Regions from separate parts of the Streptomyces sp. DT2A-34 genome, predicted to be linked through region 1. Evidence: riboswitches for the same ligand, from Rfam matches in the RefSeq annotation. Region 1 holds a riboswitch; each other region holds the start of a gene.

The links. A riboswitch is a leader RNA that binds a small molecule or an ion and turns the genes downstream of it on or off. The one in region 1 is predicted to bind cyclic di-AMP.
Positions count from the first base shown of each region.
Region 2: linked by a shared signal. The riboswitch ahead of QQM39_RS04325 (LysM peptidoglycan-binding domain-containing M23 family metallopeptidase) and the one ahead of QQM39_RS09585 (M23 family metallopeptidase) in region 1 are both predicted to bind cyclic di-AMP.
Region 3: linked by a shared signal. The riboswitch ahead of QQM39_RS17535 (LysM peptidoglycan-binding domain-containing protein) and the one ahead of QQM39_RS09585 (M23 family metallopeptidase) in region 1 are both predicted to bind cyclic di-AMP.

Region 1 covers NZ_JASTWJ010000001.1:2,217,700-2,219,951, forward strand. Annotated here, with positions in the region: gene QQM39_RS09580 (GntR family transcriptional regulator) at 1-38, opposite strand, end outside; gene QQM39_RS09585 (M23 family metallopeptidase) at 257-1,042, opposite strand; cyclic di-AMP (ydaO/yuaA leader) riboswitch at 1,056-1,219, opposite strand; gene QQM39_RS09590 (pitrilysin family protein) at 1,437-2,252, opposite strand, start outside.
Region 2 covers NZ_JASTWJ010000001.1:1,008,904-1,011,155, forward strand. Annotated here, with positions in the region: gene QQM39_RS04325 (LysM peptidoglycan-binding domain-containing M23 family metallopeptidase) at 111-1,073, opposite strand; cyclic di-AMP (ydaO/yuaA leader) riboswitch at 1,078-1,235, opposite strand; gene QQM39_RS04330 (alpha-galactosidase) at 1,541-2,252, opposite strand, start outside.
Region 3 covers NZ_JASTWJ010000001.1:3,994,357-3,996,608, forward strand. Annotated here, with positions in the region: gene QQM39_RS17525 (IS110 family transposase) at 1-94, shown strand, start outside; partial or broken gene QQM39_RS17530 (CocE/NonD family hydrolase C-terminal non-catalytic domain-containing protein) at 158-879, shown strand; cyclic di-AMP (ydaO/yuaA leader) riboswitch at 1,164-1,339, shown strand; gene QQM39_RS17535 (LysM peptidoglycan-binding domain-containing protein) at 1,345-2,115, shown strand; gene QQM39_RS17540 (HAD family hydrolase) at 2,135-2,252, opposite strand, start outside.

The DNA.
Region 1 (2,252 bases):
CGGATCGCCGTGCATACCGAGTGCGCCGGAATACGCATGTCCGACCTCCGCTTTAATCCCCGTGAAACGTCGACGAATGACGTGTGTTCAGTGACTCTATTGCAACCGGCTGGAATTTCCGATGGCGGGTCGGAATCCATGGATATTTTTTGGACAAGTCGGTCGTCGGGAACGCCGAAAGCCCCGGCTCGGGGAGCCGGGGCTTCGGGGGGACCGTCCTCGGAGTGACCGGCCTCGGGGAGGCGCGGTGGAGGCGTCAGATGTTCACGCCGTGCGAGCGGAGGTAGGCGACGGGGTCGATGTCGGAGCCGTACTCCGCCGTCGTGCGGGCCTCGAAGTGCAGGTGCGGTCCGGTGACGTTGCCGGTGGCGCCGGACAGGCCTATCTGCTGGCCGGGGGTGACGGTCTGGCCCACCGAGACGCCTATGGACGACAGGTGGCCGTACTGGGTGTACGTGCCGTCGTTCATCTTGATCACGATGCTGTTGCCGTACGACCCGCCCCAGCCGGCCTCCACGACGGTGCCGGAGCCGACCGCGTGGACGGAGGTGCCGCTGGCGGCGTGGAAGTCGACGCCCGTGTGGCTGCCGGAGGACCAGACGGCGCCGCCGGCCTTGTAGCCGGTGGAGATGTACGAGCCGGAGATCGGGGCGACGTAGGACAGCAGGCGCTTGCGCTCGGCCTCGCGGGCGGCGCGCTCCTTGGCCTCGCGCTCCTGCTTGGCCTTCTCGGCCGCCTTCTTGCGCGCTGCCTCCTCGGCGGCCTTCTTCCGGGCCGCGGCCTCCTCGGCGGCCTGCTCCTGGGCGGCGGCCTGGGCGGCGATCTGGGCGGCGATCGAGTCCCCGATCGTGACGACGGGGATGAGGCCGGTCTGCTCGACGGCGGGTTCGGCGGCGAGCGCCGGGGCGGCGAGGGTGCCCATGACACCGGTGGCGGTGAGAGCGGCGACGCCCGCAGCGCGGGCGGTGGTGCGTTCGAACCGGCTGGGGCGACGGTGCTTCCCGGTGGGGCGGTTCTTCCCGGTGGCGCAGGTGAACGCCATGTAGTGGCTGGTCCTTTCCTTCCTTCTCGCCTACCGGGTTAGCTGACGGGTTCGGAGCAGGAAGGTCTCCTACGGACCCCCTCGCGGCTGCGCGGGCGTCCGATTCACCCCAGGGACTACGGGTGGGTCCCCGGCTCCCCTGGCTCGCGCCGTACGGGGACTCGGCGATGACTGTCCGGTGCCGCGGGCGCGGCGCACTGCCTGACGGACAGCCCGGAAGACGCTAAGGGGCGCCACTTTCAATCCCCAAACGGATCGCGACTTTTGTAGCGCATCCCACAGGCCAGACAGGCAACCTTTCCCTCAATTCGGGCATAAAGGGGCCCTGGTGGCTTGGAAGTCACCAGGGCCCCTTCCACGCGCGCGTGCCGTCGCCCGGCGCGGTGTCCGCCTGCTACTCGGCTGCCACTACGGTGACTTCGCCGATGCCGAGGGCCTCGACGGGCTCCCGGATCTCGGCCGCGTCGCCGACGAGGATCGTCACCAGACGGTCCACCGGGAAGGCGCTCACGGCCGCCGCGGTGGCCTCGACGGTGCCGGTCGCGGCGAGCCGCTGGTACAGCGTCGCCTGGTAGTCGTCGGGCAGGTGCTGCTCGACCTGATCGGCCAGCGTGTTCGCCACGGAGGCGGCGGTCTCGTACTTCAGCGGCGCCACCCCGACGAGGTTCTGCACCGCGAAGTCCCGCTCGGCGTCGGTGAGCCCCTCGTCGGCCACCCCGCGCAGGACCTTCCAGAGGTCGTCCAGCGCCGGGCCGGTGTTCGGGGTGTCGACGGAGCCGCTGATGGCGAGCATGGCCGCGCCCGTGCCGTCCGGAGCCGAGCGCAGGACCTGCCCGAACGCGCGCACACCGTAGGTGTAGCCCTTCTCCTCGCGCAGGACCTTGTCCAGGCGGGAGGTGAGGGTGCCGCCGAGGCAGTACGTGCCGAGGACCTGCGCGGGCCACACGCGGTCGTGCCGGTCGGGACCGATGCGGCCGATCAGCAGCTGCGTCTGGACGGCGCCGGGGCGGTCCACGATGACGACGCGTCCGGTGTCGTCCGCGGTGACCGGCGGAACGGGCCGGGGCTGGGCCGGGGAGCCGGTCCAGGCGCCCAGGGTGTCGCCCAGCAGGGCGTCGAGGTCCACGCCCGTGAGGTCGCCGACGACCACGACGGTGGAGGTGGCGGGGCGCACGTGCCGCTCGTAGAAGGCGCGCACGGCCGCGGAGTC
Region 2 (2,252 bases), 1.2 Mb from region 1:
CAATGAAGCGATCATGAACGGGCGCAGCCGGACACACCGAAGGCCGGACCTAGGGATCGAGGTCCGGCCTTCGGTGGCGTGTCAGGCAGGTGGTTCCGAGGAAGGGGTCGTCAGCCGACCGGGACGCCCTTCGAGCGGAGGTAGGCGACCGGGTCCACGTCCGAGCCGTAGTCCGGCGTGGTGCGGATCTCGAAGTGCAGGTGCGGGCCGGTCACATTGCCGGTCGCGCCGGAGAAGCCTATCTGCTGGCCCGCGGTCACGGTCTGGCCGGCCGAGACGGAGAGCGACGACAGGTGGGCGTACTGGGCGTAGTAGCCGTCGGCGAGCTGGATGACGACCTGGTTGCCGTAGGCGCCGCCCCAGCCCGCGGAGACGACGGTGCCCGCGCCAACGGCCTTCAGTGCGGTGCCGGTCGGGGTGACGAAGTCGACGCCGGTGTGGTAGCCGCTGGACCACATGCTGCCCGCCACCTTGTAGGCGGTGCTGACGGCGGCACCCGCGACGGGGGCGGAGAAGCCGGTGGTCGTGCCGGTGCTCTCGACGCTCTGGGCGGCCGTGGTCGTCTTCTTCGACGCGGAGGACTTCGCGGCGGACGAGTCCTTGGAGGACGACGAGGAGGAAGAGGGCGAGGACGACGAGGACTTGGGGGCGCTCGCCGTGGCCTTCTTGCCGATCGTGAGCTTCAGGCCGGGGTGGATCAGCGACGGGTCCTCGCCGACGACCTCGCGGTTGTCGGCGTAGAGCTTCTTCCAGCCACCGCTGACGTCCTGCTCGTCGGCGATCTTCGAGAGGTAATCGCCGACCTTCACCGAATAGGTCCGCACGGCCGTCTTCTTCTTGGCGGCCGTCTTCTCGACCGCCTTCTTCTCGGCGGCCGTCTTCTCGACCGCCTTCTTCTCGGCGGCCGGAAGTGACTGAACGGCCTTTTCCGAAACGGACTGCGAGGGAGCGGCGTGGGCGCCGGTGGCTCCGATGAGAGGGAGGGCGAGAGCGGCGCCACCGGTTCCGGCGACGGCTATGGAGCGGGTGAAGCGCTGGGACTTCGGGCGGCGGTGCTTACCCTTCGCGGGCATGGCGAATTCCTCTCCGGCGCCTGCGAGGTGAGCTGTCGGGTGCGGGCTGGAGATGCCCGGCCGCGCCGAAACGCGGCTTTACCCCTAGCCGTTCCGGAGACCGGAACAGGCGGTTGTACCTGTGGGTCCCCCGCTCCTGCCGTGGTCGGGTGAGTGTGCGGTCTCCGGGCGGCGGCAGGATTGGGCGTCCGTCCGGATTGGTGGCGAACGTAAGCGAGGAAGACGCAAGGGAACAAGTGAGGGGTTCCGTCCGAATGCGTTCCTGTTGATCCCTTGTGGGAATTCCCAGTCACACTCCGTGGATTACCGGTGCGCCGCCGGACGTAAAACCCCTGGAAAAGCACGGGAATTACGTGAACATGACGGGCGACGCACGGTCACGAATATGACACTCCTCACGTGACACCGCTCCAGCTCCCTTCACTCCAGAGCGAGTTGGAATGAAGGCGCTAATTCGGACAGAACCCCTAGATGCGACGCAGTCGGATAACTGCCGCATCAAGGTCGCCATGCAAACCGACGCGCAGTCCGTGATGCACCAGTACGGCACCTCGGTGAATTTCGCCCGTTTCAAGGCATTCGTACGATTCTGTCGGGTCAAGGGCGCGCAATCGCAGCGCCGGGACGGGCGCGCCGTAACTCTGGGCCTGGAGCCAGGCGAGGACGACCGTCTCGCCCCCGAGCACATACTGCACCGCGCTCAACCCGCCCCGCGGAGGCCGCAGCCGATAGAGGTCGCCGCGCTGCACCACGGGCCGGATCTCCTTGTAGAGCGTCACCCGTTCCCGGGCCTCGGCGAGCTCCTCCTCGCTCCACGTGGCGAGGTCACCGCCGACGCCGAGCACGCCCGCCATGGCGCTCACGAACCGGAAGCGCAGCGAGCTGGCACGGTGATTGAGCATGGCGTTCGGGCTGTCGGTGACCCAGGCGGCCATGACCCGGGCCGGGTGGATCTGGCTGAAGCCGTGCTGGATGGCGAGCCGGTCGAGGGGGTCGGTGTTGTCCGAGGTCCACACCTGGTCCGTACGGCTCAGCACGCCGAGGTCGATCCGCCCGCCCCCGCCCGAGCAGGACTCGAAGGCGACGCCCGGGTGCGCGGCCCGCAGCCGGTCCAGCAAGTGGTACAGGGCACGCACGTGGTCGACCCACAGGCGCTGCGGATACGGCCCACCGGGCCAG
Region 3 (2,252 bases), 1.8 Mb from region 1:
CCTCCTCTGCCTCGCGAGACGACGAGCCGACGTGCTCTTCGCGATGCTCCGCGACGGCACCTTCTACGACCCCCAACCCGCCCCATCAGCTTGACGAAACCCATAGGGGCACCCCCCCGTGCGCGGCGTGACGTACGCCTGCCAGGGCGCCCCCGTCCTCGTGCGCTCCCCCATGCACACCGGCATCGACGCCGGCCGTTTCTTCGAGACACCTGGGTGTTGGGGTGGCCGAAGGTGCGGCTGGCTGACCCTAGGACGTGCCGCGCGGGCAGGTCGTCGCCCGGCTCTGCGACGTGGCACCCCACGGCGCCTCGACCCTGGTCACGCGTGGCGTACTGAACCTGTCGGCGCGCCACGGCCGCGACCGTACGGTGCCGTGGGAGCCGGTGCCACCGAGGACGTGACCTTCGAGCTGAACGGCATCGGCCACGCCTTCCCGCCCGGTCACCGCATCCGCCCTGCCGTCTCCTCCGCCTGCTGGAACTTCCGCTACGCGCACATGCGTTGGACGAATCAGCAGGAGACACAGTGATCACCTTCGAGGAACCGGAGCAGGTGCAGCCGCTCGGCGTGAACTCGCCCAATCACGCTGGACGAGCGCGCCCCGAGCGGCTCGTCGTGCGGGACGTCGCCAAGGGCGAGTGACGCCTGGAGGTCGCCCCCCGGTACGGCGGCACGCGCGTGTACCCCGACGGCCTGGAGTTCACCGAGGGCGCGCTGGAGACGTACCTGGCGTGGGACGTAACAGCGCGGACGCGCTCGGAGATAAGCCACAAAAGGGAGTACTTCGTCACCTCCAGCGAGGTGATCTGCCGGGAGGACGAACAGACGTTTTTCCACCGGACACGGGAGAAACGGACTCAACGGACGGCCGATTGACGACGAGTTGGAGCCATTGCCCGATTTGCCGCTCTTGTGGATGCCAGTGAATTGGGTCACGCGCACCCAGCCGCACACCCGACCGGACGCACCCGTTCCTCCCTTGCGTCGAGCGCAAGTTGAGGCTTGGCAACCGCAAAGGATCAAGTAGCCCATAGGTACCAGACCATGGTCAACCGGCATGACAGGTGACCATGACACTTGTTCCGGGCATGTGCTCTCGCATACGTTCCCGCTCAGTCGGGCGGACGCCGAATCCTGCCGCCGCCCGAGTCACCCACCCACCCACGCACTCACTCACGCACGGCAGGAGCGGGGGACCCAGGTAAGTCGCCGGACCGGCCGCCTTGATGGCGCACCGGACCGGCTCGGGGTGAAGTTCGCGCTGCCGCAAGGCGGCGCGACCGGGCATCTCCCGCCCGAACCCGACAGCTCACCTCGCAGGCGTCGGAGAGGAACAGCGCCATGGCCCGAGGCAAGCACCGCCGCCCCAGAACCAACCCGCTCACCCGCCACGTCGTCGCAGCCGGAACCGGTACCGCAGCCCTCGCTCTCCCGCTCCTGAGCGCGACCACCGCGAGCGCCGCCCAGCCGGCCCAGGCCCCCGCCGTCGCACAGGCGGCACCGCAGTCCGCGCCGTCCGCGGCAAAGGCCAAGTCGGTCACGTACACCACGAAGAAGGGCGACACCCTCTACGGCATCGCGGACCGGTACGACGCGCAGGGCGGCTGGCGGCAGCTCTACAAGGACAACCGCAAGGCCATCGGCGACAACCCCCGGCTGATCCACCCGGGCGTCGACCTGAAGGTCCGGGCGACGAAGGCCGCCGCGGCGAGCAAGAGGGCCGACCAGGCGTCCGCACCGGCCAAGAAGTCCGCCGTCGCCCACGCGACCACGGCCTCCGTGAAGTCGTACCCGGACAACCTCGACGGCTGGATCCGCAACGCGCTGGACATCATGGCGCAAAACGGAATCCCCGGTTCATATGACGGCATTTACCGCAACGTCATGCGTGAGTCGTCGGGCAACCCGGCCGCCATCAACAACTGGGACTCCAACGCCGCGGCGGGCACCCCGTCCAAGGGCCTCCTGCAGGTCATCGACCCCACCTTCGCGGCCTACCACGTCCCGGGGACGGTCTACGACCCCTTCGACCCGGTCGCGAACATCACGGCCGCGTGCAACTACGCGGCCGCGCGGTACGGCTCGATCGACAACGTGAACGGCCCTTACTAAGAGCTCTCACTAAAGGCCCTCACTGGGCGATGTCGGTCAGGATCCCCGTGAACAGCCTCTCGAGGACGACGGCAATGCCGTCGTCCTCGTTCGAGAGGGTGATCTCGTCGGCGACCGCCTTGAGTTCGGGGTGCGCG